Regions from separate parts of the Gracilibacillus sp. Marseille-QA3620 genome, predicted to be linked through region 1. Evidence: predicted binding sites of a transcription regulator. Region 1 holds the regulator's gene; the other holds the start of a gene.
The links. Region 1 encodes CtsR, which represses protease genes until heat stress. Its sites were predicted from a motif close to ATGGTCAATAAAGGTCAAACA; they were not measured.
Positions count from the first base shown of each region.

Region 1 (15,154 bases):
ATCATATGGAGGATTAGCTCAGCTGGGAGAGCATCTGCCTTACAAGCAGAGGGTCGGCGGTTCGATCCCGTCATCCTCCACCATATATGAGCCATTAGCTCAGTCGGTAGAGCATCTGACTTTTAATCAGAGGGTCGAAGGTTCGAGTCCTTCATGGCTCACTCTTTATTTAAATAATTCTGTCGTGATGGACTATTTAAGTTCCGAAACGAAAAATGTGCATGATCCATGCGGAAGTAGTTCAGTGGTAGAACACCACCTTGCCAAGGTGGGGGTCGCGGGTTCGAATCCCGTCTTCCGCTCCAATTGCCAACCATAATGCCGGGGTGGCGGAATTGGCAGACGCACAGGACTTAAAATCCTGCGGTAGGTGACTACCGTGCCGGTTCGAGACCGGCCCTCGGCACTTTATCTCTTTTAAATGCGCCCGTAGCTCAATTGGATAGAGCGTTTGACTACGGATCAAAAGGTTAGGGGTTCGACTCCTCTCGGGCGCGCCATTATTGCGGGAAGTAGCTCAGCTTGGTAGAGCACTTGGTTTGGGACCAAGGGGTCGCAGGTTCGAATCCTGTCTTCCCGACCATTTACAACTTAAATTATATGGGGCCTTAGCTCAGCTGGGAGAGCGCCTGCTTTGCACGCAGGAGGTCAGCGGTTCGATCCCGCTAGGCTCCACCATATAAGTCCGGTAATGATGGCGAAGAGGCCACACCCGTTCCCATTCCGAACACGGAAGTTAAGCTCTTCAGCGCCGATGGTAGTTGGGGCTCACGCCCCTGTGAGAGTAGGACGTTGCCGGGCACAAAGAGACCAGTTCAGTAATGAGCTGGTTTTTTGTTTTATCTATTGGTTGTTATTAAGAAAGAGTCAGTGCAGCCTAATATTTTTAGGTTCTATACTAAATGTTGGGGTGTCCACAAAAAACGGACATAAAAAAAGAGCACACATGCTCCACTTTTCTTATACTTGAATTGTCGAGAAACAAGTCGAAAAGGAGATGTGTGCTCTTGAATTTTAACATAACATTGCCAGGTTTAGAAGACGTTAAGGTGATAAAGTCCAAGGTAAATGATCATGGTGTTTTTGAAATGACCGTGGAGATGCCCCTGACCCCGCATATTTGTCCAAGATGCGGCGAGAAAACAGGGAAGGTTCATGATTATCGCATCCAGTCCGTTCGACATCTGAAAATGGCGGAACGACCAACGATTCTCCAGTATCGTAAACGCCGGTATGCCTGTCAATGCGGGAAAAGGTTTGCCGAACAGAATCCGTTTGTCGATCGGTATCAACGCTTCTCAAAAGAATGGAACCAACAAGTACAAATACGAGCCATCAAAGCGAAGACATTCAAGGAAATCGCCGCTCAATACCACACATCCGTCAGTACCATCATCCGGCGGTTTGATGCCATTGTCCCGTCCTCCATGAAGGGGAAGTCAGCCTTACCAGAAGTGATTGCCATTGATGAATTCAAGGGGAATACAGGCAAGGAAAAGTACCAGCTCATCATCGCAAATGCCGAGACTCGCGAGCCAATTGACATCCTACCAAACCGGCGAAAGGACACCATCAAGGACTATTTGCGCCAATACGGCGCGAAGGTGAAAGTGGTGGTCATGGACATGAGCCAGGCCTTTAAAGCGGCGGTTCAACAGGCGTTGGATCGTCCCATCATTGTGGCGGATAGCTTTCACTTTGTGCGATATATGAATTGGGCGCTGGATCGGGTTCGAGTGAGGGAACAGGCCAGGTGGCATGAATATGACCGAAAGAAATGCAAGAAAGCCCGCTATATCTTTCATAAAGCTGCTCATAAATTAACGGAGAAAGACCAATGGCTTCTTCAGCGATACTTCAGCTTTTCCCCTGAGCTCCAGAAAGCGTATGAGCTCAAGGAAGCCTTTTATACTTGGTTTTATAAGGCAAAAGAAAATGGAGAAAATGGGATTGTGGAGACGCAGAAAGAACTTCGCAAGTTCTATCAGAAGGTAGAAGAGAGTGGCATTCCTGAATTGAGCAAGACAGTCCAAACGTATCGAAACTGGGAAAGAGAAATCTTAAATCGCTTCGAGTTCAATTACTCGAATGGGTTTGTGGAAGGCTTAAACAATTTGACAAAGGTCATGAAACGGAATGGATTTGGCTATCGGAATTTCACCCGATTCCGCGCGAGAATCCTTCTCCATCATCAATATAAAAACATCGGCGATTCATTAGGATAAGGGGTAGAGCAAAAAGACTCTACCCCAACACTTGAAAAAGAACCTATTTTTATCATGCATATAACTTGTAGGGTATATTCAAAGGCTCCGAACAGGGGTATGGAAAATTGCTCGGTTCTATAACGGGCAGTCTGAGAATCAATTTACTGAATGGTGAGGGACCAGTTCTTAATGGAACTGGTCTTTTGTTTTTATATGGGGAAGAAGAGGAATGCTCAGGATACCCATCCTATGTCCATGCAAAGGGGGTGAAGAGTGGGAGTCGTCAGAGAAAGCCCACCCTTTGACCATACAATACATCGGAAAGATGAAGAGAAGGTGGACAAAAGGTGGGACAAGCCATGTTCCTCCCACCCTTACCTCATGCAAGGCATAGGAAGCATGGGGAAAGGGTGTTCGAAAGATGGTTAAATTCCGCTCCCTCAACAAAGACAGCCCAACTCACTCCCGCTCAAATCAGGTATCAAGTTAGAGAAAGAAGATCATTCATTCACACAAATTTTCACAACCATCTGTATTGCCTCCTCCATCGTTTTACCGTACCTCCTATACCCTATTTCTTCTTTTTATATAATTACCATAAAATGTTGATGTAGAGGGTTTCTAATAAAGAGAATATGGGTAAAATTTTATTATTGGCTTTTTGCCTTATAGCCCTTTTGCGAAATAATGTATATACATAGTGAAATGAATAGAGTAATTCATTGTCAAAATGAGAAAACTTTTTTATAATTAAAGTCAAATATAGTCAAAGTCAGAGCGGCGAGAGGGGGAGTCAAGCGATGAAGAATATATCAGATATTATTGAGAGTTATTTAAAGAATGTATTAGAGATGAGTGAGAAGGAATTAGTCGAAATTAAAAGAAGCGAGATTGCTGATAAGTTTCAATGTGTCCCCTCTCAAATCAACTATGTTATTAACACCCGCTTTACCATCGAAAGAGGCTATGTTGTGGAGAGCAAGCGTGGCGGAGGCGGATATATTCGTATTATGCGGGTTCAGTCACATGATAGGGCACATCTTATTGAACAGCTCAGCAGTTTAATTGGTGACCGGATTTCTCAAAGTAATTCAGAGGCGTTAATTGGAAGGCTCGTTGAGGAAGAAGTGATTTCTATCCGTGAAGCAAAAATTATGATGAGTGTGATGGATCGCTCAGTTTTACATTATGACCTGCCTGAGCGTGATGAGCTTAGAGCAAGAATTTTAAAGGCGATGTTTATGACGTTACGATATAAGTAAGTGAGTAGTGAATGAGGTGGAGAAATGCTTTGTCAGGAATGTAATGAACGGCCTGCTACGCTGCAGTTCACGAAGGTGATTAACGGCAAGAAGGCAGAAGTGAACCTTTGCGAGCATTGCGCCGCTGAGAAGGGGGATATCTTTATGCTCCATGATGGGGGCAATTTATCTTTCAACAATTTACTTGCAGGCCTTTTAAATATGGGTCTTGGCATGACATCGACGAAGGCGAGTCCCGGCTTTGGGGGCGACCAGCTGGAATGTCCTCATTGCCATTTGACTTACCGGGAGTTTGTGAATAGCGGGCGGTTTGGCTGCCGGCAATGCTATGAAACCTTTGCGCCATATTTGGAGCCGGTTTTAAGCAGGCTTCATGGCGGGAATGTAAACCATACAGGCAAGATACCAAAAAGAGCCGGCGGCACGCTTCATATAAGAAAGCAGATTAATGACTTGAAGGCAGACCTGCAAGCGTTGATTGAGCAAGAAGAATTTGAAAAGGCTGTACATGTCCGTGATGAGATTCGTCAGCTTGAGAAGGAGATTGAGGCTGCGTCTCAGGAAGGGGGCGGGGAAGGTTGACGATTGAAAATTTTATGAACCATGCAATTAGTTCATGGATGAACCAGGAAGGTCCGGAATCAGATATCGTGATGAGTTCGAGAATTCGGCTTGCACGTAATGTGAAGGATCTTTCCTTCCCGACAGTGTTCTCCGCAGAGGAGGCGGCTAAGATGCTCCGCAAAGTGGAGAATCGTCTTGGTGGCCAGTATCTGCCGGGACTCGGCACTTTGGAGATGGTGAGGTTGAGAGACCTTCAGGCGCTCGACAGACAGGTTCTTGTGGAGAAACATTTGATCAGCCCGCTGCTTGCGAAAGAATATGAGATGGGCGGAGTCTTGATCACAGAGAATGAAGAGGTCAGTATCATGGTAAATGAGGAAGACCATATTCGGATTCAATGTTTATTCCCTGGACTTCAGCTGAAAGAGGCTTTAGATGTAGCGAGCCGGATTGATGATTTGCTTGAAAATGAACTTGATTATGCATTTGATGAGAGGATTGGGTATTTAACGAGCTGTCCTACCAATGTTGGTACCGGTCTGCGGGCTTCTGTGATGCTGCATTTGCCGGGGCTGGTGCTGACAAGGCAAATGGATAGAATCATCTCGGCCATCAATCAGCTTGGACTGGTCGTTCGGGGCATGTATGGAGAAGGCAGCGAGGCACTCGGGAATATTTTTCAAATCTCGAATCAAATGACGCTTGGAAAGACCGAGGAAGCCATTGCTGAGGACTTGGACAGTGTGGTGAAGCAAATAATTATGCAGGAAAAAGCCGCGCGTGATACATTGGTCCAATCTTCAAACATACAATTGGAAGATAGGGTATTCCGTTCCTTAGGGATTTTATCGAATGCCCGCATCCTCGAGTCTAAGGAAGCGGCTAAATGTTTATCAGATGTTCGGCTGGGGATTGATTTAGGATACATCCCCAATATTACGAAACATATATTAAATGAATTAATGGTTGTTACGCAGCCTGGTTTCCTGCAGCGCTATGCAGGCGGGCCGCTGAACCCAAAAGAAAGAGATATACGAAGAGCTTCTCTCATTCGGGAAAGGCTGGCATTAGAAGATAAACCAATGAAAGAATAGGAGGAACTTATCATGATGTTTGGTCGATTCACAGAAAGAGCACAAAAGGTACTCGCACTTGCACAGGAAGAAGCAATCAGGCTCGGTCATAATAATATCGGTACGGAACATATCTTACTTGGATTGGTGAGAGAGGGAGACGGCATTGCCGCGAAGGCACTATATGCCCTTGGATTAAGCCCGGAAAAAATCCAAGAAGAGGTTGAAAATCTCATTGGGAAAGGTTCTGAGACGGTTCAAACGATCCATTATACTCCCCGAGCGAAAAAGGTTATCGAGCTTTCCATGGATGAAGCAAGGAAATTGGGCCATTCCTATGTGGGAACCGAGCATGTCCTCCTTGGGCTGATTCGTGAAGGAGAAGGCGTCGCAGCCAGAGTGTTGAATAATTTAGGCGTCAGCCTCAATAAGGCAAGACAGCAAGTATTGCAGCTTCTTGGCAGCAATGAATCGGGTGTTCATCAAGGAGGAGCCTCCTCTGCAGCCAGCACACCTACCCTTGACAGCCTGGCACGTGATTTGACCGCCATTGCAAGAGAGGGAAGCCTTGACCCGGTAATTGGCAGAGGGAAAGAAATTCAGCGTGTGATTGAGGTGTTGAGCCGCCGCACGAAGAATAACCCTGTTTTGATTGGAGAGCCCGGTGTTGGTAAAACAGCGATAGCTGAAGGACTCGCCCAGCAAATCGTCAATAATGAGGTCCCAGAGATTTTGCGGGACAAACGCGTCATGACACTGGATATGGGAACGGTTGTAGCCGGTACTAAATACCGCGGCGAATTTGAGGACCGCCTCAAAAAGGTGATGGACGAAATTCGAGCAGCCGGCAATGTCATCCTCTTCATTGATGAGCTTCATACCTTGATTGGTGCAGGCGGAGCTGAGGGTGCCATTGATGCATCTAATATTTTGAAACCATCACTCGCACGCGGTGAGCTTCAATGTATTGGTGCGACGACGCTTGATGAATATCGTAAATACATTGAGAAGGATGCAGCACTTGAACGCAGATTCCAGCCAATCCAAGTGGATGAGCCGACAATTGATGAGTCCATTCAAATTTTGAAGGGTCTGCGTGATCGTTATGAGGCCCATCATCGAGTATCTATTACCGATGAAGCAATTGATGCAGCGGTAAAATTATCAGACCGCTACATCTCTGACCGATTCCTTCCGGATAAAGCCATCGACTTAATTGATGAATCCGGCTCTAAGGTGCGTCTCCGCTCTTATACAACACCACCTAATTTGAAAGAACTTGAGGTGAGACTGGAGGAGGCACGCAAAGAAAAGGATGCGGCAGTTCAAAGTCAGGAGTTCGAAAAAGCAGCTTCCTTACGCGATATGGAGCAAAAATTGCGTGAAGAGCTTGAGAATACAAAACGTAATTGGAAGGAAAAGCAGGGCAAGGAAAACAGCGAGGTAACAGTGAATGACATCGCACATGTTGTTTCCAGCTGGACTGGAATCCCGGTTACGAAGCTTGCGCAGACAGAATCTGATAAACTGTTGAATATGGAAGACATTCTTCATAATCGTGTCATTGGTCAGGAAGAGGCTGTAAAGGCTATTTCGAAAGCGGTTCGCAGAGCGAGGGCTGGTCTTAAAGATCCGAAGCGTCCAATTGGCTCCTTCATCTTCTTAGGGCCTACCGGTGTCGGTAAAACCGAGCTTGCTAGAGCTCTTGCTGAGTCCATGTTTGGAGATGAGGATGCCATGATTCGGATTGACATGTCTGAGTACATGGAGAAACACTCAACCTCCCGTCTTGTTGGTTCACCACCAGGCTATGTCGGCTATGAGGAGGGCGGCCAGCTTACAGAGAAGGTTCGCCGAAAACCATATTCCGTCGTGCTGCTTGATGAGATTGAGAAAGCACACCCTGATGTTTTCAACATTCTATTACAGGTGCTTGAGGATGGAAGGCTGACAGATTCGAAGGGACGTACAGTAGACTTCCGTAATACAATCTTGATTATGACATCCAATGTGGGTGCACATAGCTTGAAGAAAAACCGGTATGTTGGTTTCAATATGCAGGATGAAGGCCAAGACTATAAGGATATGAAGGGGCAGGTTATGGATGAGCTCAAACGGGCTTTCCGTCCAGAATTCTTGAACCGGATTGATGAAATTATCGTCTTCCATGCTCTTGAGAAGAAACACCTGAAGGAAATTGTGACATTGCTGTCTAATCAATTGATTAAACGCTTGAAGGAGCAGGATATTGACCTTGAGCTTTCAGAAGCGGCTAAGGAAAAAATTGTCGAAGAGGGCTACGACCCAGACTATGGAGCCCGTCCGCTTAGAAGAGCTTTGCAAAAACATGTAGAAGACTTCTTGTCTGAAGAGCTTTTAAGAGGCAATATAGATAAAGGGAAACAGATTGTCATTGATGTGGAGAATGGCGAATTCACGGCTAAAACCGGTGAAAAGAGCCTGGCAAGCAAGTAAGATGAAGTAAGAAGAAGGGCACTTCCTATATGTGGATTGTGCCCTTTCCTTTCAATAGGAAAAAAGGCATTTCACCCTATGTATGGATTGGAGGGTTATGCTGCAGCCTGCTTCCTGAAGCGGGTTATATCCCCTTTAGTCTCTCCGAGTGGGCTGGTTATAAAGAAACCGAGTCCTCATCTATCATTACTTCTAACACATATCTTTGAGGAAATTTCCATATGAGCAGTCATGTATTTACGATATAAATGAAAAAGGGGCAGGTGGATCTGCCTGCACCGTAAGAGAGAGGATACTACCCTTTATGGCAAAGAAAAAAACGAAGTTCATTTGTCAGTCCTGCGGGTATGAATCTCCCAAGTGGATGGGGAGATGCCCAGGCTGTAACGGTTGGAACACGATGACAGAGGAAGTTGAAATCACGGCTTCAAAAAATCAGCGCAGAACAGCTTTTACCCATACAGATCAGCCAATGTCAAAGCCGGTATCCATCATGACGGTGGGAACTGAACAGGAGCCGCGGGTTATGACCGACTCGGGTGAACTGAACCGTGTACTTGGGGGCGGAATCGTGCCAGGGTCTTTACTATTGATTGGGGGAGACCCAGGGATAGGAAAGTCTACCTTGCTTTTGCAAGTATCGGCCCAATTAGCGAGAAAGGATTATGATGTCTTATACATATCCGGAGAGGAATCTGTTAAACAGACGAAGCTTCGTGCCGTAAGGCTTGGAGTCACTTCAGATCACCTATACGTTTATTCAGAAACGGATATGGGGATGATTGAACAAGCGATCAATGAAATCGATCCGGACTTCGTTATCATTGACTCCATTCAAACAGTCTTTCATCCAGATGTCACATCTGCACCAGGCAGTGTATCCCAAGTGCGTGAGTGTACGGCTGAGCTGATGAGATTGGCGAAGACGAAGGGAATTGCCATCTTCATTGTCGGACATGTGACAAAGGAAGGGAATATAGCGGGTCCGCGCCTTTTAGAGCATATGGTTGACACTGTATTATATTTTGAAGGGGAGCGGCACCATACCTTCCGGATTTTGCGAGCTGTCAAGAACCGCTTCGGCTCGACGAATGAGATGGGAATCTTTGAAATGAAGGAAGAGGGACTAGAAGAGGTCATGAATCCTTCCGAAATATTCCTTGAGGAGCGATCACAGGGAGCGGCAGGGTCTACCGTTGTTGCCTCGATGGAAGGGACACGGCCTATACTAGTAGAAATCCAAGCCTTGATTTCACCATCGATATTCCCTAATCCACGCCGGATGGCAACAGGAATTGATCATAACCGGGTGTCACTGCTGATGGCTGTACTGGAGAAAAGAGTCGGTCTTCTATTGCAGAACCAGGATGCCTATTTAAAGGTAACAGGCGGAGTCAAGCTTGGTGAACCTGCAGTAGACCTGGCCGTAATTGTCAGCATTGCTTCCGGATTCCGAGATGTGCCAACGAGAGCAACAGATTGTATTGTTGGCGAAGTCGGGCTGACAGGTGAGGTCCGCAGGGTTTCCCGAATAGAGCAGCGAGTGAAGGAAGCAGCCAAACTCGGATTTGAACGAATTATCATACCAGCCAATAACTTAAGCGGATGGACGCCTCCATCTGATATAAAGGTTGTTGGTGTAGCAACAGTCAGTGAAGCATTGAAATATGCGTTAGGGGGATAACTAGATGGATAAAAAGGTAGTCGAACGGGATAAATCACAGATCATACAGCTTGTAGCCCCGGGGACACCGCTCAGAGAAGGCTTGGACAATGTGCTTCGAGCTAATACAGGAGGCTTAATCGTTGTCGGCTATAACGATAAGGTAAAGGGCCTTGTCGATGGAGGGTTTAAGATTGGCTGCCCGTTTTCACCAAGCTATTTATATGAGCTCGCGAAAATGGATGGGGCAATTATTTTGAATGATAAGATTGATACTATTATGTTTGCGAATGCACATCTCGTGCCAGACAAAACGATTCCTTCCATGGAGACAGGCATGCGTCACAGGACAGCGGAACGAATTGCGAAGGAGACAAAATCACTCGTGATTGCCATCTCGCAGCGGCGAAATATTATTACCCTTTATCAAGGGAATTTCCGTTATGCCTTGAAGGAACTGTCAGTCATCTTGACGAAGGCGAATCAGGCCATGCAGACCTTGGAAAAATACCGTTCCGTGCTTGAGGAAAGCATCCAAAATCTAAGCAAGCTGGAATTTGAGGAGCTCGTAACATTCGGTGACCTTACCCATGTCTTGAACCGGCTGATTATGGTTATCCGAATTAAAACAGAGCTCCTATCCTATATGAATGAGCTTGGGGTAGAGGGGCGCTTGCTTCGGCTCCAGCTGAAGGAAATGCTGAGCGGTGTAGAGCAAGAGGCCTTTCATATTCTAAAGGATTATCACCATCAGCCTGATGCCTGCTCCCCGGAGAAGGTGTTTGAGCTGTTAAGCGAAATGTCTCAGTCAGAAGTGATTGAGGATACGGCTCTTATGAAGGCCCTTGGCTATCCAGGAGCAATGCCGCCTGAGCAATCGATAGCACCATGCGGGTATCGGGCTTTGCATAAGATTCCAAGGCTTCCTTTATCGATTATCCAAAATCTCGTCAAAACCTTTAAAACTTTGCCTGGCTTAATGAAGGCGGGAGTGGAGGATTTAGATGAAGTAGAAGGAATCGGGGAGGTCCGTGCGAAGAAGATTCATCAAGGATTAAAAAACCTTAAAAGTGTCAATAAATTATAAAAGGCAGAATTCTGACATCTAGCTGACATACTAAAAGGTATAATGAAGGAGACAGGCTTAAAAAATGCCAAAAATATGGTCTCAAGGGAAATGTTACAGACGCTTTACAGGATGTTTACAGCTTCAGTTTTATAGGGAAATAAGTAGGATGGGTGTTTCTGCTCGTTTATAATTAATTATAGGAGGTGAAAGAATGTTGAAAAGAATACTGCAAATTTGTTTCATATTTATCGGCGGGGCACTGGGCATGGGTATTTTGCCTGATTTATTACCATTGATCAATATTGATAATGAATTAATAACGAATCCGATTTCTTCTGCTATTTTAGGTGCAATTATATTCTATCTCATTACTTTCTGGTTGGTTGACTATGTCGCCCATTTTATTAAATGGATTGAGGAGCAATTATTGATTGCCCCTATTACGGATATTATCTTTGGAAGTATGGGCTTGTTAATTGGGCTCTTGTTGGCATTTTTGATTACATTGCCGTTGAATCAAGTGCCTATTCCCATATTGAATACGGTTTCTCCGATTCTTTTGACATTAATATGCGGTTATTTAGGATTTCAGGTAGGGTTTAAGAAGCGGGATGAGCTGACGAAGCTTGTGACGAATTCTGTCAAGACAAAGAAAAAGGGCTCTGAGCGGGATGGTGAAACAGCGGAGGACTCACCAGTTAAGCGTAAGGTCCTTGATACAAGTGTCATCATTGACGGCCGAATCGCTGATATCTGCAAGACAGGCTTCTTAGAGGGCCCGCTTGTAATCCCGCAGTTCGTGCTTGGAGAGCTTCAGCATATTGCGGATTCCTCTGATGCATTGAAGCGTACTAGAGGCCGCAGGGGACTTGATATCCTGAATAAGATTCAAAAGGAACTCCCTATTGAAGTCGAGATGTATGAGGGAGATTTTGAGGATATCTCTGAGGTGGACAGCAAGCTGGTCAAATTGGCAAAAACAATTGATGGAATCGTGGTTACAAATGATTTCAACTTGAATAAGGTATGTGAATTCCAGAATGTCCAGGTGCTGAATATTAATGAATTGGCGAACGCGGTTAAGCCAGTCGTCATCCCAGGTGAAGAGATGAATGTTCAAGTCATCAAGGATGGTAAGGAGCAGAACCAAGGGGTTGCTTACCTGGATGATGGTACAATGATTGTAGTGGAAGAGGGACGCAATTATATCGGCAAGAAGATTGACGTCATTGTAACGTCTGTACTGCAGACCTCTGCAGGCCGGATGATCTTCGCCAAACCGAAATTATTAGAAAAGGCTCTTTAAACCGAATTAAGGGGTATTGTAATCATGAAGTATGAAGTCATTATTCCTGCCGCGGGGCAGGGGAAGAGAATGAAGGCAGACCGGAATAAGCTCTGGATTGAGCTTGAAGGTGAGCCAATCATCTCTCATACATTGCGTCAATTTGGCGCAGATGAGAATTGCAAACGTATTCTCCTTGTGGTGAATCCTTCCGAAGAGCCTGACTTTCAGGTTCTTTCAGAGAACTGGCAATTGCCGGTACCGATTGAGCTCATACATGGAGGCAGCGAGCGGCAATACAGTGTGAAGAACGCAGTTGATTCTCTAACCGATGAAACGGAGATTGCTCTCGTCCATGACGGGGCAAGACCATTTATTACCCGCCCGCTCATTGAGAAGCTGATAAAGGATGCTGCCGAACATGGCGCAAGTGTTCTTGCAGTACCGGTTAAGGATACGATTAAGCAGGCAGAAGACTCCTTCATCACGAAAACGATCGAACGTTCAAGCTTGTGGGCTATTCAAACCCCGCAAGCTTTTCGTGTGTCCATCCTGAAGCGTGCACATAGTAAGGCGCAAGAGGATGGGTTCCTCGGAACGGATGATGCGAGTTTGGTCGAGCGCTTATGTATGCCAGTGGCGATTACGGAAGGGAATTACGATAATATCAAAATTACGACTCCAGAGGACTTGTATTTCGCAAAAGCCATACTGGAGAAGAATAAAGGAGTCCAGCATGATTAGAATAGGGCAAGGGTTTGATGTACATCAATTAGTGGAAGGTCGTCCGTTGATTATTGGGGGAATAACCATCCCTCATGACAAAGGCTTGCTAGGTCATTCTGATGCAGATGTTTTGCTGCATACGGTGGCTGATGCAATCTTAGGTGCACTGGCGGAAGGGGATATTGGCAAGCATTTTCCTGATACGGATATGGCATTTAAGGATGCTGATTCAAAACTGCTGCTGAAAGAAGTATGGGCAATTGCAAAGAAGAAAGGCTATAAGCTTGGCAATATCGATTGCACAATCATTGCGGAGCGTCCAAAAATGCGCCCTTACATCGATCAAATGCGAGAAGTGATTGCGGGTATCCTAGAGGCTGAAATGGAACAGGTTAATGTGAAGGCGACGACAACAGAGAAGCTCGGTTTTCCGGGTAGAGGAGAGGGGATTGCCTCACAGGCAGCTGTTCTTTTGGTAAAAGAATAAGGCCGGGCAGTTTTCTTCCTTTATGAATTAGTGGTAAAATGAACCCACAATTAGTTACTTTATCTTTTTGGGAGGAAAAAAGAATGACAAGCAGTATTCGTGTTCGGTATGCGCCAAGTCCAACCGGACATCTTCATATCGGTAATGCCAGAACAGCATTATTTAATTACTTATTTGCGAGAAGCCAAGGCGGAAGCTTTATTATCCGTATTGAAGATACAGATCAAAAAAGAAATATTGAAGGCGGCGAAGAGAGCCAGTTGAAGTATTTGAAATGGCTCGGTATGGACTGGGATGAAAGCATTGACTGCGAGGGAGCTTATGGCCCTTACCGCCAGTCTGAGCGTCTTGATATTTATAAACAATATTATACAGACCTGATGAACAGGGATATGGCTTATAAATGCTACTGCACGGAAGAGGAATTAGAGAAAGAGCGTGCAGAACAAATGGAACGCGGTGAAACACCAGCTTATTCCGGTAAATGCCGTCATTTGACGAAGGAGCAGCAAGAAGCATTGGAAGCAGAAGGCAGAAAGCCTAGCATTCGCTTCGCTGTCCCTAAAGGCAAGGTGTACACCTTCAATGATATGGTCAAAGGGGAAGTATCCTTTGAATCAGACGGTATAGGCGACTATGTCATCATTAAGAAAGACGGTATTGCAACCTACAACTTTGCTGTGGCGATTGATGATCATCTTATGGAAATCTCCCATGTTCTGCGCGGGGATGACCATATTACCAATACACCGAAGCAGCTGATGATCTATGAGGCATTTGATTGGGAGCCTCCTGTGTTCGGCCATATGACATTGATTGTTAATGAAAGCCGGAAGAAATTAAGTAAGCGTGATGAGTCTATCATCCAATTCATTGAACAGTATGAGGAATTGGGCTACTTGCCTGAGGCACTGTTTAATTTCATCGCATTGCTAGGCTGGTCTCCGAGCGGTGAAGAGGAGCTCTTCACGAAGGATGAGTTCATTTCTATCTTTGATGCTGACCGTCTGTCTAAATCTCCGGCATTGTTCGATAAGCAAAAGCTTACATGGATGAATAATCAGTACATGAAGAAGGTTGATACAGAGCGCGCACTTGAGCTGGCTCTTCCGCATCTTGTGAAGGCAGGACGTGTGTCTGAGAATATGACGGAGGAAGAACGCCAATGGGTGTACAAGCTTGTTGAGCTTTACCAAGAGCAAATGAGCTTCGGTGCAGAGATCGTTGAGCTTTCCGGATTATTCTTTAAGGATGAGCTTGTTTATGATGAAGATGCGAAGGAAATACTAGGGGATGAGACTGTTCCAGAAGTGCTTGGTGCCTTCCTAAATGAGGTAAATGCATTGCCTGAATTTACGGATGCAGAGATCAAAGCTGCCATCAAACGCGTTCAGAAGGAAACAGGTCACAAGGGCAAGAAGCTGTTCATGCCGATTCGTGTGGCTGTAACTGGACAAGCTCATGGTCCAGACCTTCCAAAAGCAATTGCTCTTCTTGGCCGCGAGAAAGTAAAGATGCGTTTAGAAGGACTTTTACGTTAACAATTGAGCGGAAATATAATATAGTATAGATACATCTAATAGGATAAAGCGTTGAGCGGGGAAGAGTAAGATTACGTCTGAGGTTTGACAGAGAATAACCACCATTGGCTGGAAGTGGTTTAAGCCGTCAAGTAATCTGAATGCGCCCCTGAGCCCTTCTTTGAACACCGTATGAGCGGACTAGTAGGAGAAGGCGGCATCCCATTGCCGTTACGAAATGGAAAAGTTGGGGTTCTTGTCATATAGAGAGCCCAAACAGAGTGGAACCGCGCATTTGATAGCGTCTCTGTCCTTCAATGGCAGAGGCGCTTTTTTATTTTTATGGATGGGGAAGGCTTTACGCGGGCTCGTGGGTTTTACTAAGAGCCATATGAAGAGGGGGTTATGCAAGTGTGGAAGCGAATGAAAGAGGATATTGATGTCATATTTGAGCAAGACCCTGCTGCTCGTTCTACGATTGAGATTATCTTAACGTATTCAGGTCTGCATGCGATTTGGAACCACCGCATTGCACATGCCTTATATAAACGACGATTCAAGTTTCTTGCGAGGGCTGTATCACAGATCAGCCGGTTTTTCACCGGTATTGAGATTCACCCGGCAGCAAAGATTGGAAGACGATTTTTCATTGACCATGGCATGGGAGTCGTAATTGGGGAAACGTGTGAGATTGGGGATAATGTCATTGTCTATCAAGGTGTGACGCTCGGGGGCACAGGTAAAGAAGGTGGCAAGCGGCATCCAACGATAGAGGATAATGTCTTGATTGCGACAGGTGCGAAAGTACTTGGGTCCATCATCA
Region 1 covers NZ_CM143102.1:87,104-102,257, forward strand. Annotated here, with positions in the region: tRNA gene ACY8DX_RS00445 (tRNA-Val) at 8-83, shown strand; tRNA gene ACY8DX_RS00450 (tRNA-Lys) at 89-161, shown strand; tRNA gene ACY8DX_RS00455 (tRNA-Gly) at 231-305, shown strand; tRNA gene ACY8DX_RS00460 (tRNA-Leu) at 321-406, shown strand; tRNA gene ACY8DX_RS00465 (tRNA-Arg) at 424-500, shown strand; tRNA gene ACY8DX_RS00470 (tRNA-Pro) at 507-583, shown strand; tRNA gene ACY8DX_RS00475 (tRNA-Ala) at 603-678, shown strand; rRNA gene rrf (5S ribosomal RNA) at 685-801, shown strand; gene ACY8DX_RS00485 (ISL3 family transposase) at 1,002-2,225, shown strand; gene ACY8DX_RS00490 (CtsR family transcriptional regulator) at 3,008-3,469, shown strand; gene ACY8DX_RS00495 (protein-arginine kinase activator protein McsA) at 3,494-4,051, shown strand; gene ACY8DX_RS00500 (protein-arginine kinase McsB) at 4,066-5,127, shown strand; gene clpC (ATP-dependent protease ATP-binding subunit ClpC) at 5,140-7,581, shown strand; gene radA (DNA repair protein RadA) at 7,886-9,265, shown strand; gene disA (DNA integrity scanning diadenylate cyclase DisA) at 9,270-10,331, shown strand; gene ACY8DX_RS00520 (PIN/TRAM domain-containing protein) at 10,525-11,619, shown strand; gene ispD (2-C-methyl-D-erythritol 4-phosphate cytidylyltransferase) at 11,644-12,342, shown strand; gene ispF (2-C-methyl-D-erythritol 2,4-cyclodiphosphate synthase) at 12,335-12,811, shown strand; gene gltX (glutamate--tRNA ligase) at 12,895-14,352, shown strand; T-box leader at 14,395-14,643, shown strand; gene cysE (serine O-acetyltransferase) at 14,743-15,154, shown strand, end outside.

Region 2 (15,154 bases), 580 kb from region 1:
GAAATAACTGCCGCTCGAGTCGTTGAGGAAAAAGTGACTGAGCATACGGTAGCCAGCGGTTTCAAAACAGGTGACAGGATTTCTCTTTCTTATGGTTCAGCCAAAATTGGGGAAGGGCATTTCATTCTGGCGGGTTCAAACTACCTAGTGTGGGAATATGACGGGGATATGCGTCTCCAATACATTGGAGATGGAATCCACATCGAGAAGCTGTAAGGAGAATTCCACTATTAACCTTTCACACATGCATAAAGGCTTGTATATACTGTTGACAAGTAACTGATTAGAAGCACGGCTCATCCGGCAAGAAAGCTTATGCGCATAACGGCGCTATTTTCTCGCCTTCCTTTTAACCAATTCTCGGACAACCATGCCTACTACATAACAAAGGAAGGAGGAATGAACCATGCCTGCCAGTGCTTTCGTTCTCGACTTAAGCCCATGCGGCATCGGCATCATCAGGAGCCTTGCTTCCATGGGGGTTCAAGTGCATGGCTATGATTGCCCCGAGAAATACAAAAAAGGACGTACACGGTTTGCAGACTGCAAGCCATGTCCTGACCCTCTAACACAGGATGAGTTCCTTCTGCAATTCCTTCTGAAGGAACGAGAACTCTTTCATGAAAACCCTATATTGCTCGCCGGTTCAGATGAATTCCTTCAATTCATATCGAAATATCGGGCAAGACTGTCCAAGCACTTCCTCTTTCTATTGCCTGACTCCTTATTAGTCGATTCCATCATTGATAAACGGCAGCTCATTCCCCTAATCAAGGAAAAACAAATAGATGCTCCAAAGACATTCATTGTTCATAATCCCTTGCGCTATCGAACCATCTTACGCGACATCAAGTTCCCCTGTGTCTTAAAGCCTGTATTCGGGTATGAATTTCGCAAGCATCTCAATCGAAAAGTGATTGTCATCGAGAATCTCCATCAACTCCGCAGAAATCTATTTCAATACAGCACGTTTGGCGAATTGCTGATTCAGGAAATTGTCGCTGGACCCGATGAAGCTATTTATCAGGTTGGCGCACTTTATGACGGGGAAAAACGGCTTAAGGCAGCCTTTATGGGGCGGAAACTGGATCAGTATCCTGCGCAATATGGATCAGGCACATTAGTTGAAAGCATCATAGAGGAGGAGGTGCTGGCAGAGGGGCTCCGCATCCTCGAGTTATTCAACGTGGTGGGGATTGCAGCAGTGGAACTCAAGAGGGACGTCACTGATGGCAAATTGAAATTCCTTGGCATCAACACAAGGCCTTGGCTCTGGCACAGCCTTGCGACAAGATGTGAGGTTAACCTTCCCTATCTTTATTATTTAACCTTGATAGACAAGCCATTTAAATCTGCCTTAGATCAGCAAGAGGGGATTCAATGGATTCATCTTGTCCCCTATTTTCTCTCAGCTAGAGAAAAACGGAAAACCAAAAAAATCACCTGGTTTAAATGGGTTCGAACCTTGTTCAAACCGAAGGAATTTGCCCTCTTCAGATGGACAGATCCAATGCCGGCCATTCGTTATGGTCTTTCTAATCTGCTGACGGAATGGAGGACCAAGAGAACACTGCGAAGAATGAATCCAAAATGAAAGCCCCTAACTCCAATGGATTTAGGGGCCTCTCTATGAATTTCATCAGAACAGGTGCAGGATTAAAAAGAAAATGGGCGGAACCGCCAATGCGGGCAGTAAATTTAGTGTCTTGAATTTCTTAATATCAAGAATGCTCAATCCGGATGCGAGAATCAGCAGCCCTCCTACAATAGACACTTCATTCAAAAGGTCTGTACTTAACGAGGCCTCCATGAAACCTGCCAATACATAAATAGACCCTTGCCAAAGAAACAAAACGACAGCCGCTATCGCGATGCCAATACCAAATGCAGAGGCTAGTACAATGGAGGTAATCCCATCAAGCATCCCATTTGCCATTAAATACGTGTAATTCTTATTCAAGGCTGCCTCGATTGGACCGAGAATTGATAATGTTCCAATACAAAATAACAAAATTGCTGTCGACAGCCCCTCTGCCAAACGACCGCTTGAATACCTGTTCACGAGTTTCGTAAATCTCGCATCCAAACCCAGTCTTTGTCCGAGCAGTCCTCCGGCAGCCAAGCTCACAATGAACAGGACAGGATATTGGCTGATAGGCATATACTGAACAACGGCATTGATTCCAAGCCCCATTGCAGCTAATCCCATTGCATTCATGAGAATGGCATGATACTCATCCTTAATCCCCTTCTTAAAGATACTCCCGATTATGCTCCCCGCTATAATCATGGCTACATTGAATAGTGTGCCGTACATATAATCTGCTTCTCCTTCTGTCTCTCCTGAAAAATCAAATCCGAACGAATGTCGTCATAGCAAAAGAGTCCCCTATTTTAAAAGTCTTCTTCCATAATCTTACCGTATCTTCCTAACAATTAGCATCCAGAAAAGACAGCGTGAATATCTTTTTTGATAAGAAGAGGTTTGGTACCACCTGAATATTCAAGCAGGATTGCTACCAAGTTAACGGATATGGTGATATTCAGCCTTCTGATGATACAGTGAATAATTGGTGTTCTATCGCTGTCTAGAGACTCTGCTCATTGTAGGAATTGAGACGTAGACAAACGCTAAATACCAGATGCTTTCATGCCTATTTACTTTCCAACTAAAAACGCCGAACTATTTTATGCGCAGTTTAAGATGGTTCGGCGTTTTTTATTTAGTTTAGTTCTGTGAAGATGAATGTTGATATTAAGACACCGTTGATTGTAGTGGAAGGCGGTTGACTCCTGTGGGATTAGCGGACAGGGGAGACCCCGCAGATGCGAACAAGCACTCGAGGAGGCTCCCCGACCGCCCCGCGGAAAGCAACCGCCTGCAACGGAAATCAACGATTTAGATTAACTTTGCCTAAATTTCAGTGCAACATTCGGTTTTGGACACTGCAAATTCAGTTATGTCCCAACCTCTTTATTTTTGTACAAAAAAACCCCTGAAACCAGCGCGTCCGCCTGTTCAGGGGTTCTCAGCAATAGCTGTTCAGCTATTATTTTTTAAGGTTGTAGAAAGATGCAAGACCTTTGTATTCAGCTAAATCGCCAAGCTCGTCTTCGATGCGAAGAAGTTGGTTGTATTTCGCGATACGGTCTGTACGGCTCATAGAACCAGTTTTGATTTGGCCAGCGTTTGTTGCAACAGCGATGTCCGCGATTGTGGAATCTTCTGTTTCACCAGAACGGTGAGATACAACAGCTGTGTAGCCAGCGCGTTTAGCCATTTCGATTGCATCGAATGTTTCAGTCAATGTACCGATTTGGTTAACTTTGATAAGGATAGAGTTAGCAATGCCTTTCTCGATACCTTCAGCAAGCTTTTTAGTGTTAGTTACGAACAAGTCGTCACCTACTAATTGTACGCGATCGCCGATGCGCTCAGTTAGCAATTTGTGACCTTCCCAGTCGTTTTCGTCTAAACCATCTTCGATAGAGATGATTGGGAATTCGTTGATTAATTCTTCATAGAAGTTAACCATGTCTTCAGAAGAAAGACCAGTGCGGCCTTCGCCTGCTAGATCGTATTTCTTCGTTTCTTTGTTGAAGAACTCAGAAGATGCAACGTCCATTGCAAGGTATACGTCTTTACCAGCTTCGTAGCCAGCTTTAGTGATTGCTTCGATGATTACTTCAAGAGCTTCACGGTTAGAACCAAGGTTTGGAGCAAATCCGCCTTCGTCACCTACAGCAGTGTTCAAGCCTTTACCGTGAAGAACGTTTTTCAAGCTGTGGAATACTTCAGCACCCATGCGGATAGCTTCTTTGAAAGTAGGAGCTCCAACAGGCATGATCATGAATTCTTGGAAGTCAACGTTGTTATCAGCGTGAGAACCACCGTTGATGATGTTCATCATTGGAGTTGGAAGCTGTTTCGTGTTGAATCCGCCAAGGTAACGGTATAAAGGAATGTTTAGGAAGTCAGCAGCAGCGATTGCAGCAGCCATGGAAACGCCTAGGATTGCGTTTGCACCTAATTTACCTTTGTTTTCAGTTCCGTCAAGCTCGATCATTGCTTTGTCGATGCCAGCTTGGTCAAGAACGTGCATGCCGATGATTTCTTCAGCGATGATGTTGTTTACATTGTCAACTGCTTTTTGAACACCTTTTCCAAGGTAGCGGCTCTTGTCGCCATCGCGAAGCTCAACTGCTTCGTATTCACCAGTAGAAGCACCAGATGGTACTAACGCGCGTCCGAATGCGCCAGATTCTGTTTCGATTTCTACTTCAACTGTTGGGTTACCGCGGGAGTCAAGGACTTCGCGTGCATATACGTCAATAATGATTGGCATTGTATAATTCTCTCCTTTTAAATCAAAGAATATTTTATTCATCATTAGTTTGCACAAATGATTATTTCTTAATTAATGATTTTCCAGTCATTTCTTTCGGTTGTTCTACGTGAAGAAGATCAAGCATAGTTGGAGCTAAGTCTCCAAGAATACCGCCCTCACGAAGTTCAACGTCTTTGTCTGTTACGATAACAGGAACTGGGTTTGTTGTATGAGCAGTCATTGGGTGGCCATCAGGAGTGATGACTTCATCCGCATTACCGTGGTCAGCTGTAATGATTGCTTTTCCGCCCATAGACAAGATTTTATCCACGATTTTGCCTAGGCACTCATCAACGGTTTCAACTGCTTTGATTGTCGGCTCAAGCATACCAGAGTGACCTACCATGTCTGGGTTAGCAAAGTTCAGGATGATGGCATGATGATTGTCTTCTTCCAATTCCTTCATAAGTGCGTCTGTTACTTCATACGCGCTCATTTCCGGTTTAAGGTCATAAGTAGCAACCTTTGGAGAATTGATCAAGATGCGTTTTTCACCAGGGAATTCCGCTTCACGGCCGCCGCTCATAAAGAACGTTACGTGAGGGTATTTCTCTGTTTCAGCAATACGCAATTGCTTCAAGTTGTTTTGAGACAACACTTCACCAAGTGTGTTATCAAGGTTTGTCGGCTTGAATGCCACATATCCTTGAACCGTTTCACTGAAGTGCGTCAAGCAAACGAAGTACAAGCTTTTCGGGAATCCTGGTCCACGGTCAAATGAACGGAAGTCCTCGTTTGTAAATACGTTTGAGATTTGGATAGCACGGTCTGGACGGAAATTGAAGAAGATAACGGAATCATTATCTTGAATCTTCGCCACAGGCTGTCCATCTTCCTTTGTAATAACAGAAGGAAGAACGAACTCGTCAAAGATTCCATTGTTATAGGAGTCTTCTACGACTTCCATTGCTGAAGAGTAAACAGGTCCATCTCCGTAAGTCATGGAACGGTAAGATTTCTCTACACGATCCCAGCGTTTGTCACGGTCCATGGAATAGTAACGTCCAGAGATTGTCGCAAACTGACCAACACCTGTTTCCTTGAATACTTCTTCAGTTTGTCTAATGTATTTTTCAGCAGTCTTAGGACCGACATCGCGGCCATCTAAAATGCCGTGTACATAAACGTTTTTGAAGTTTTCTTTTGCACAAAGACGAAGCAATGCGAAAAGATGGTCGATGTGGCTATGTACGCCGCCATCGGATAGTAAGCCCATAAGGTGAAGGGCTGTGTTATGCTCTTTCGCGTGGTTAATCGCACCAAGGAAGGTATCGTTCTTTTCGAATTCGCCTTCACGGATTGCTAAGTTCACACGTGTTAAGCTTTGGTACACAATACGGCCGGCACCAATGTTTAAGTGGCCAACCTCAGAGTTACCCATTTGGCCTTCAGGAAGACCAACAGCTTCTCCGCTTGCCGTTAAATAATTGTGTGGGAATTCTGCCCAAAAGCGGTCAAAGTTCGGTTTCTTCGCTTGTGCAACAGCATTACCTTGTTCTGTGTCACGTGCTCCGAAACCATCTAGGATGATTAACGCAACTGGTTTTTTGCTCATTTAGAAACAGCCTCCAATAAACCTAAGAAAGAAGCTGGTTGAAGGCTTGCGCCGCCAACTAATGCACCATCAATGTTCTCTTCTGCAAGATATTCTTTGATGTTCTCAGGTTTTACGCTTCCGCCGTATTGGATGCGAACCGCAGCCGCAACGTCAGCGTTGAAGCTTTCTGCAACTGTTTGACGGATATGGCCGCAAACTTCATCTGCATCTTGTGCTGTAGAAGATTTGCCTGTGCCGATAGCCCAGATTGGCTCATAAGCGATAACAGCTTGTTTAGCTTGCTCGTCTGTAAGACCAGCGAACGCCTTTTTGATTTGGTCTGCAACCAAGTCTTTTGTTTTGCCTGCTTCACGCTCTTCAAGCGTTTCACCGCAGCAAACGATTGGCGTTAGGTTATGTTTGAACGCAGCCAATGTTTTCTTGTTAACAGATTCGTCTGTTTCATTGAACATTTCTCTGCGCTCAGAGTGACCTAGGATTACGTATTGTACGCCTAAGTCTGCAAGTGCAACAGGGCTTACTTCGCCTGTGAAAGCACCGTTCTCTTCAAAGTGCATGTTTTGTGCACCTACAGCAACGTTTGTCCCTTTAGTCGCTTCAACAAGCTGACCAAGGAATGGAGCCGGGCTGCAGACAACAGTATCAACTGCATCATTTGAAGGAACAACATTTTTAACTTCTTCCACGAAGCTGATCGCTTCAGAAAGAGTTTTATTCATTTTCCAGTTACCAGCGATAATTGGTTTACGCAATTTAAAACATCCTTCCTCTTTTTCAGAAATGCCTATTCGTCTGTATTTTACCAGGGCCCTTGGCAAAATACACCCTGTATAGGAAATTTCCTGAGAGTATTCTTATTTATCGTTTAAAGCAACTACGCCAGGAAGCTCTTTGCCTTCGATGAACTCAAGGGAAGCTCCGCCGCCTGTAGAGATGTGGGACATCTTATCAGCAAGGTGGAATTTCTCAGCAGCCGCTGCAGAGTCTCCTCCGCCAACTACGCTGAACGCATCGGAATTAGCTAGCGCTTCTGCTACACCTTTTGTACCGTTAGCGAATTTATCAAATTCAAATACGCCCATAGGTCCGTTCCAGATGACTAATTTAGAGTTTTTGATGACATCTGCATACAATTCAACTGTTTTCGGTCCAATATCAAGGGACATCCAGTCAGCTGGGATTGCATCGATATCAACGATTTTAGATTCTACGTTTTCGCCGAATTCAGGAGCGATAACCGCATCGATTGGCATGTAGAATTTAACACCTTTTTCTTCAGCTTTTTGCATGAAGGATTTAGCTAAGTCGATTTTGTCTTCTTCTAAGAGGGAAGTACCGATTTCGTAGCCTTTAGCTTTGATGAATGTGTAAGCTAAACCACCGCCGATGATCAAGTTATCCACTTTATCAAGAAGGTTTTCGATTACGCCGATTTTATCTTTAACTTTCGCTCCGCCGATGATAGCTGTGAATGGACGTTCTGGGTTAGACATTGCTTTGCCAAGTACATCCAATTCTTTTTGCATAAGGAAACCGGAAACAGCAGGAATGTGTTTTGCGATTCCTTCAGTAGAAGCGTGTGCACGGTGAGCGGCACCGAATGCATCGTTAACGAAGATATCTGCTAAGGAAGCAAATTCTTTTGCTAGTTCAGGATCGTTTTTCTCTTCACCTGGGTAGAAACGAACGTTTTCAAGCAATAGAACATCGCCATCGTTCATTTTTTCGATTTGAGCTTTTACAGCGTCGCCATAAGCTTCGTCTGCTTTTCCTACTTCTTTGCCAAGAAGCTCGCTCAATTTAATCGCTACAGGAGTTAAGCGAAGCTCTTCCTTCACTTCACCCTTTGGACGGCCCATGTGGCTTGCAAGGATAACTTTCGCACCTTGTTCCATTAGGTATTGGATTGTTGGAAGTGCTGCACGGATACGCGTATCATCCGTGATTGTACCGTTTTGCATCGGAACGTTAAAATCTACACGGCAAAATACTTTTTTGCCTTTTACATCAATGTCTTTAATTGATTTTTTGTTCACTGTAGGAACCTCCTTAAAATCAAAACAATGTGCTTAGAAACAGTTTCTGCCCTGAACTGTCCAAGCTTCATTCACCTTAAACCTCTGCCCAAAGCTTAATCCTGAATGAAAACAAAAAAACAAGGGAAAGGGGAATCTTCCCCTTCCCCCTCAAGTTGACAATTATATTAATTGCTCAGACATCCAAAAGGATTCGAATTAAAGACCTTTTTTAGCGATGTAAGCTGCAAGGTCTACTACACGGTTAGAGTAGCCAGTTTCGTTATCGTACCAAGAAAGTACTTTAACCATGTTGCCATCCATAACCATAGTAGAAAGTGCATCGATAGTAGAAGATTGAGTAGTTCCGTTGTAGTCACGAGATACTAATGGAAGCTCGCTGTACTCAAGAATACCTTTCAATTCGCCTTCAGCAGCAGCTTTCAAAGCAGCGTTTACTTCTTCAGCTGTAACTTCTTTTTCAAGTTCTGCAACAAGGTCAACTACAGAAACGTTTGGAGTTGGTACACGCATAGCCATACCGTTCAATTTACCTTTAAGTTCAGGCAATACAAGCGCAACAGCTTTAGCAGCACCAGTAGTTGTTGGGATCATGCTTTCAGCAGCAGCACGCGCACGACGGTAGTCTTTGTGCGGCAAGTCAAGGATTTGTTGGTCATTTGTGTAAGAGTGAACTGTTGTCATCATACCGCGTTTGATACCGAATTTGTCATTCAATACTTTAGCGAATGGAGCCAAGCAGTTAGTTGTGCAAGATGCGTTAGAGATTACATCGTGGTTAGCCGCATCGTATTTATCTTCGTTAACACCCATAACGATTGTGATATCTTCGTCAGATGCAGGTGCAGAGATGATAACTTTTTTAGCGCCAGCTTCGATGTGTTTCGCAGCGTCAGCACGTTTTGTGAAACGGCCAGTAGATTCAACAACGATATCTACGCCAAGATCTCCCCAACCAAGTTGAGCTGGATCTCTTTCAGCAAGAACTTTAACGCGGTGTCCGCCAACTACTAGGTAGTCGCCGTCAACTGTTACTTTTTCTTCTAAAGTTCCGTGTACGGAATCATATTGTAAAAGGTGTGCAAGCATTTTTGCATCAGTTAAATCGTTTACTGCTACGATTTCAACCTCAGGGTTTTTCAACGCTGCACGGAATACGTTACGTCCAATTCTACCAAAACCATTAATACCTAATTTTACTGCCATTAGAAGGTTCCTCCTTTTGGAATCTTAGTAAATAATTTTTATTCAAAAGGGTGTTAGCCCTTAAGTAACTGAATTGCTGCACCTTCATCCGTAATTAAAATCGGTTTCTTCGGTGCCATTTTGATGTAGGCTTTGATGGCCTTTGCCTTTGAAGCTCCCCCGGCAACCGCGATGACATGCTCGATATTCGGCAGATCATCTAATTGCAGTCCAATGGTACGGACTTTCTGAATTATGTTTCCATCTTCATCGTAATAATATCCAAACGCTTCGCCAATTGCCTGATTTTTTTCAAGCTCATTGAGCTCACCAGCGGATACTTTCCTTCGTTCAGCCATGGTTTTCGCTTCGCCAATCCCATGGAGGACAATATTAGAGGATTTCAACAAATCCAGCACTTCCCCAATTGCAGGTTCACTCGTTAATGTGTTGTAGGCTGCTTCGCTTAGATTATCTGGAACATACAAAACACGATAACGGGCATTCATCTTCTCAGCCATTTGTTCACAGACTGTATTAGCCTGATAGCTGGCCCCCTTACCGAGTCCTCCTCTTGCAGGAACAAAGAGTATATCCTCGACATTTGGGAGTTCCGAAACATTCGGCAGCATCTTACCGATAGCGGCCATCGTTGTTCCACCTGTTACGGCAATGATATTTTTACCCGTAAGCAGACTTTTCATACGCGCAGCTCCTGCACGTCCCAATTCATCAATAACCCATGGAGAAGTATCGCTGTCTCCATTGACAATGATGACTTTGTCGATATCCAATTTTTCCTGTAGAAGGTGCTCCATTTCGTCTATACCCGAAAGTTGCCGTATTACACCACCAAGGTTATCCAATACTTCCTGCCCTTCATTCGTTACTGTCATTCCGGAGCTTGCGATATCAATCAATTTCTGCTCCTTCAAGAACTCCACTTCACTCCGCAAAGTTCTTTCCGTAATGTTCAGTGTTAAGGAAAGGCTTCTTCTGCCGACTGGCTGCATTGTGCGAATCGACCGCAGAATATTGTATCGTTTTTGCATGACCTCGAATATATCGGGAATTAACTTTTTTTGTAAATGGAGAGATCCATCCATATAAATTCAAACTCCTTTAATATAATCCTTGGTCATTTTATGTCCAGGTGAGACATTTTGTGTCCCTGTTTATGTAAAAAAAATAACTCCTGATGTACCTATATATTATCAGGAGTTTTCTTGAAATACAATAGATTAAATTGTGAACTTATGAAATCATGCCAATACATGGCGAACATCATCGATATCGATTTTTCCATATTGTATGATTTCCCCGTCAACTTCTACGACTGGAATCATCAAACCATATTGCTCGAGCAACCGATCATTCGCATAAATGTCCACTTCCAGCAGGGTAAACGTCTTCTCGCGCTGCAGTAATTTCAATAAGTCTTTTGCCTCCTCACAAAGAGGACAATCCTTCTTCGTATAAAAATGAACGATAGGAACTCTCACAATACTAACCACCTGTCTCTTAATAAATGTAGTTTTCTATATACCCCGAATATTCCTATTAATAACGTCTTCTTTTCGAAGAGGAAGGAATTCTCATTTGTTCCCTATATTTAGCAACCGTTCTTCTTGAAATGACAATGCCCCGGTTTTGTTTCAGCTCGTCGGCAATAGCCTGATCAGACAACGGTGCCTCCTTCTCCTCTAAAGCGATTAAATTCTCGATTTCCTTCTTTACCTTTAAAGCGGATGCATCAGCACTCTGTTCTGTTTGCAGCCCAGCTGAGAAAAACATCCTCATCGGGATGATCCCAAATGGCGTTTCCATCATCTTATCACGAACGGCTCTGCTCACGGTTGACTCATGCATCCCAATAAGCTCAGCAATATCCTTCATCACAAGTGGTTTTATGAAATCCGTTTTGCCTGTGACAAAATACTCAATCTGCTTTTCAATTATGGCATTTGTCACATGAAGAAGTGTTTCATTTCTTTGTTGAATCGCCTTTTGCAGCCACTTATACTCCATCCGTTTCTGATGGATATAACGCATGGCCGCCTCATCCTGCTGCCCCTCAATCCCAATGGCAAATTCCCTTATCCTCACTCGACAAGACTCGACAATCTCTGCTATGAGCTTGCCCTTTGATGGAAAGACCCTTACATCCGGCAGCGTATACTGGGAGCGCTCAGAGCCAAATGCTGCTCCAGGACGCGGATTATAAGCCTGTATTTGATCAAAGATACGCTGAATCTCCACGACTGGCACATCAAGTGTTCTTGATAGCTCCTTCCATCTCTTCTCTACAAATGATGTGAAATAATCTGTCAGCAAAACCTTTAATAAAGCGCTTTCATTTTTATTCCTTCGTGCTTGGATAAGCAGGCATTCACTAAGGCTCTCTGCTCCTACTCCTGCAGGATCTAACGTCTGAAGAATGGTCTTGGCTACTTCCCATTCAGCCTTCTGAACAGGGAAAACCGCATTGACCTCCTCGTAGGTAAGCCTTAAATATCCATTATCATCAATATTATCAATCATATAATTCAGTACTTTTTGCTCTTTGGCATCCATTACCTTAAAAGGAATCTGCCCCTTTAAATAGGCATGTAAGCCAGGACGGTCATCACTGATTTGATTGATCCATGACATATCCCCATGCTTGCGGCCGCTGGGCGGCTCATATCCGCTCTCCACTTCAATCAATGGATTATCGAGTGCCTTGCTCTCCATAAAAGCGGTTAGTTCAATGGCTGGATACTGCAGAAGCATAATTGCCTGGCTCAACTCCGGCGTCATCGCCAGCTTCAAGCTCTGCTGTTGAAACAATCCCATCTCCATCTTCAACAACCTCGCCTCCTGCCTCATAGTACTTACTTTAATAGTAGTGAATGGTATCTATTTGAGCAAGGGAAAGATTGGGGATTTTGGGATAATAAGTTACAAAAGAAATTACCTCTCCACCGGTTGTGTCAATAAAAATTATGGCAGCCTCCATTTAAGACCAGTCCCGAAAATTAGACTGCACTGCATACTCTGGCATCTACCTGAGAAGTTATAAGCGCAGAACACCTCGGTTCCATTATCGTCGACGCGCCCGGATCACCCCATATATTTGTACCTGTCCTACTATCAATATGAGAGAGAAAACAAAAAAGCTCTTCAAGCAATTGCTTGAAGAGCCTCTCTTGCATAACCGGTACGCCCTTGGAGGGAATCGAACCCCCAGCTCAAGAACCGGAATCTTGTGTTTTATCCGTTAAACTACAAGGGCAAAATGTTAGCCTACAAAAATATATTATAATGAACATCAATCGATTTGGCAAGAACAATCATGTGAAGGTTTACAATACTAAAACTTGGGTAAGATGGTTAGCAGGAAACTTTCATGAAATGTTGGCGTGTAGTCTCTTCTCTATTTGAAACTTTCCCATACATAACCCGAGGAAAGACCTAACCCTGCCATGAATTTTTCCGAAAATATCTTCATCATGCGTCTTTTGTTTGACCTTTATTGACCAAAAGGTGTATGATAAAAACACGAAGTGAATATGTTTTAATACATAAAGGAGGAGAAACTAATGAATTTAATCCCTACAGTCATTGAACAAACAAACCGCGGGGAACGTGCTTACGATATTTATTCCCGCTTGCTTAAAGACCGTATTATCATGCTTGGAAGCGCCATCGATGACAATGTGGCTAACTCCATCGTTGCACAGCTTCTATTCCTGGAAACAGAAAACCCGGAAAAAGACATTTACCTATACATTAACAGCCCTGGCGGAAGCATTACAGCTGGTATGGCGATCTATGATACAATGCAGTACATCAAACCGCAAGTCTCCACTATCTGTATCGGTATGGCAGCATCCATGGGTGCTTTCCTTCTTGCAGCTGGTGAGAAAGGCAAACGTTTTGCCCTTCCTAATAGTGAAGTCATGATTCACCAACCGCTTGGAGGAGCGCAAGGCCAAGCGACTGAAATCGAAATCGCCGCTAAACGCATTCTCTTCATGCGTGAGCGCTTAAACCAAATTCTAGCTGAACGTACAGGTCAATCACTTGAAACGATTCAGCGTGATACAGAGCGTGACAACTTCATGACAGCTGACCGCGCCCTTGAATATGGTCTTGTAGACCGCATCATCACTCGCAACGTAACAGACGCTGCCAAGAAAAACGACTAATCAATTATGATTCTAAGAAGCAGACAGGAAATCTAACCGGATTTCCTGCCTGCTTTTTTTAATGCCTCCTCTCTACATTTTACCTCTCTAATAGTTTATCACTTTACCAAAATAAAGATACATGTTAGTATAAACCATACTTACAATCTACCTTTTAAGGAGTGCTGATTATGTTCAAGCAAATAGGCCGACATCGACATCATCATAACAGCTGACCCTTATGCTCATATAAATCATGGGCACGGGTCATTTACCCGCGCCCGCATTGGATGATTACCCGTGCGGAAAGATGTCTGCATGGGTTTTTACGTTTACTTTTATACACAGAGGAGAAATACAGCATGAATCAAAAAAATTGGGGTTTTTGGATCTTAACAATGTTCGTCGTTGGAAATATGGTCGGAGGCGGCATCTTCATGCTCCCAGCCAATCTAGCAAAAGTAGCAAGTCCAACAGGAGCCACACTAGCCTGGCTGTTGACAGGGTTCGGAGTGCTGATGATTGCGCTCGTATTCGGTAATCTCGCCATCCGCAAACCGGAATTGAAGACAGGTCCGCAAAGCTATGCGCAGGCATTCTTCAAATCACCGAAGGCAGGCAAAATTGCAGGCTATGCGGTTGCTTGGGGATATTGGGCAGCTAACTGGGCAGCGACTGCGTCTGTCATCATATCATTTGCCGGCTATATGTCTACCTTCTTTCCAATCATGGTCAGTGAAAAAATCATCTGGTCAGCAGGTGCATTCACGCTTGAGTTAGGGAAGCTCTTAACATTCGCCGTCTGCTCAATCATGCTTTGGGGTATTCAATACATTCTTGTCCAAAGCTTCAATAGTGCCGGCAGATTGAATTTACTCGCCACCATCACTAAGGTGATTGGTTTCACCTTATTCATTGTCGCAACTATCTTTATCTTTGACTCAGCCAATCTGCTGAACGGCAAAGATTTCATCACGGCTGATGGAACAAGCAGCAACCTGCTCGGACAATTAAACGGAGCTGCGATTGCGACCCTGTGGGCCTTCATTGGCGTTGAAGCAGCCGTTATGCTCTCCAACAGGGCTAAATCACAATCAGATGTTAAAAAAGCCACTATCACAGGCTTGATTATCGCTATTGCCATCTATGTTGGCATCACCTTATTGACAATGGGTGCCCTTTCTCAAGAGGAGCTTCAGCAATCACAAAAGCCGCTTGTTGATGCCCTTCAGGTTGCCATCGGCACGAAGGGAGCCTATATCCTGGCAGGACTTGCCCTCGTTTCCCTTTTCGGTTCAACTGTCGGTTGGATCGTGGTCAGTTCAGAGGTGCCTTATCAAGCAGCAAGGGCTAATCTGTTCCCAACTGCATTTGCCAAAACAAATAAAAAAGGAAGTCCAGTATTCTCTTTAACGGTGACCAATCTATTAACGCAATTTTTCTTGTTCGCAACCATCTCAGGCACAATCATGGAAGCCTACCAATTTGCGATGGTGGTCGCGACACTAGCATACTTGATTCCCTATTTGGTCTCTGTCATTTATCAGTTGAAACTGGTCATCACAGGTGAAACGTATGAGAATCGGCAGCGTTCACGCAGAATCGACACCATCATCACGGTACTAGCCTTGATTTACTCTCTTTGGGTTATTAAAACAGGCACAGCTGACTTAAAGACCTTCTTCCTAGGCATTGGACTTTTCGGATTAGGGCTTGTCTTATATCCGTTCCTAATGAAAAAGAAACCAACTCGATAAATCTTTATGAAAGGAGCCATCCCCAGATTGGATGGCTCCTTTTTTTATTTTCATTAGGTAT
Region 2 covers NZ_CM143102.1:3,766,911-3,782,064, forward strand. Annotated here, with positions in the region: gene ACY8DX_RS18990 (hypothetical protein) at 1-216, shown strand, start outside; gene ACY8DX_RS18995 (carboxylate--amine ligase) at 407-1,594, shown strand; gene ACY8DX_RS19000 (DUF554 domain-containing protein) at 1,640-2,317, opposite strand; gene eno (phosphopyruvate hydratase) at 3,051-4,346, opposite strand; gene gpmI (2,3-bisphosphoglycerate-independent phosphoglycerate mutase) at 4,408-5,943, opposite strand; gene tpiA (triose-phosphate isomerase) at 5,940-6,698, opposite strand; gene ACY8DX_RS19020 (phosphoglycerate kinase) at 6,801-7,982, opposite strand; gene gap (type I glyceraldehyde-3-phosphate dehydrogenase) at 8,181-9,188, opposite strand; gene ACY8DX_RS19030 (sugar-binding transcriptional regulator) at 9,242-10,273, opposite strand; gene ACY8DX_RS19035 (glutaredoxin family protein) at 10,430-10,669, opposite strand; gene rpoN (RNA polymerase factor sigma-54) at 10,728-12,008, opposite strand; tRNA gene ACY8DX_RS19045 (tRNA-Arg) at 12,370-12,441, opposite strand; gene clpP (ATP-dependent Clp endopeptidase proteolytic subunit ClpP) at 12,749-13,357, shown strand; gene ACY8DX_RS19055 (amino acid permease) at 13,699-15,093, shown strand.
Region 2: clpP (ATP-dependent Clp endopeptidase proteolytic subunit ClpP) is a predicted target of CtsR. The motif match lies at 12,669-12,689, and genes of this name have one in related genera.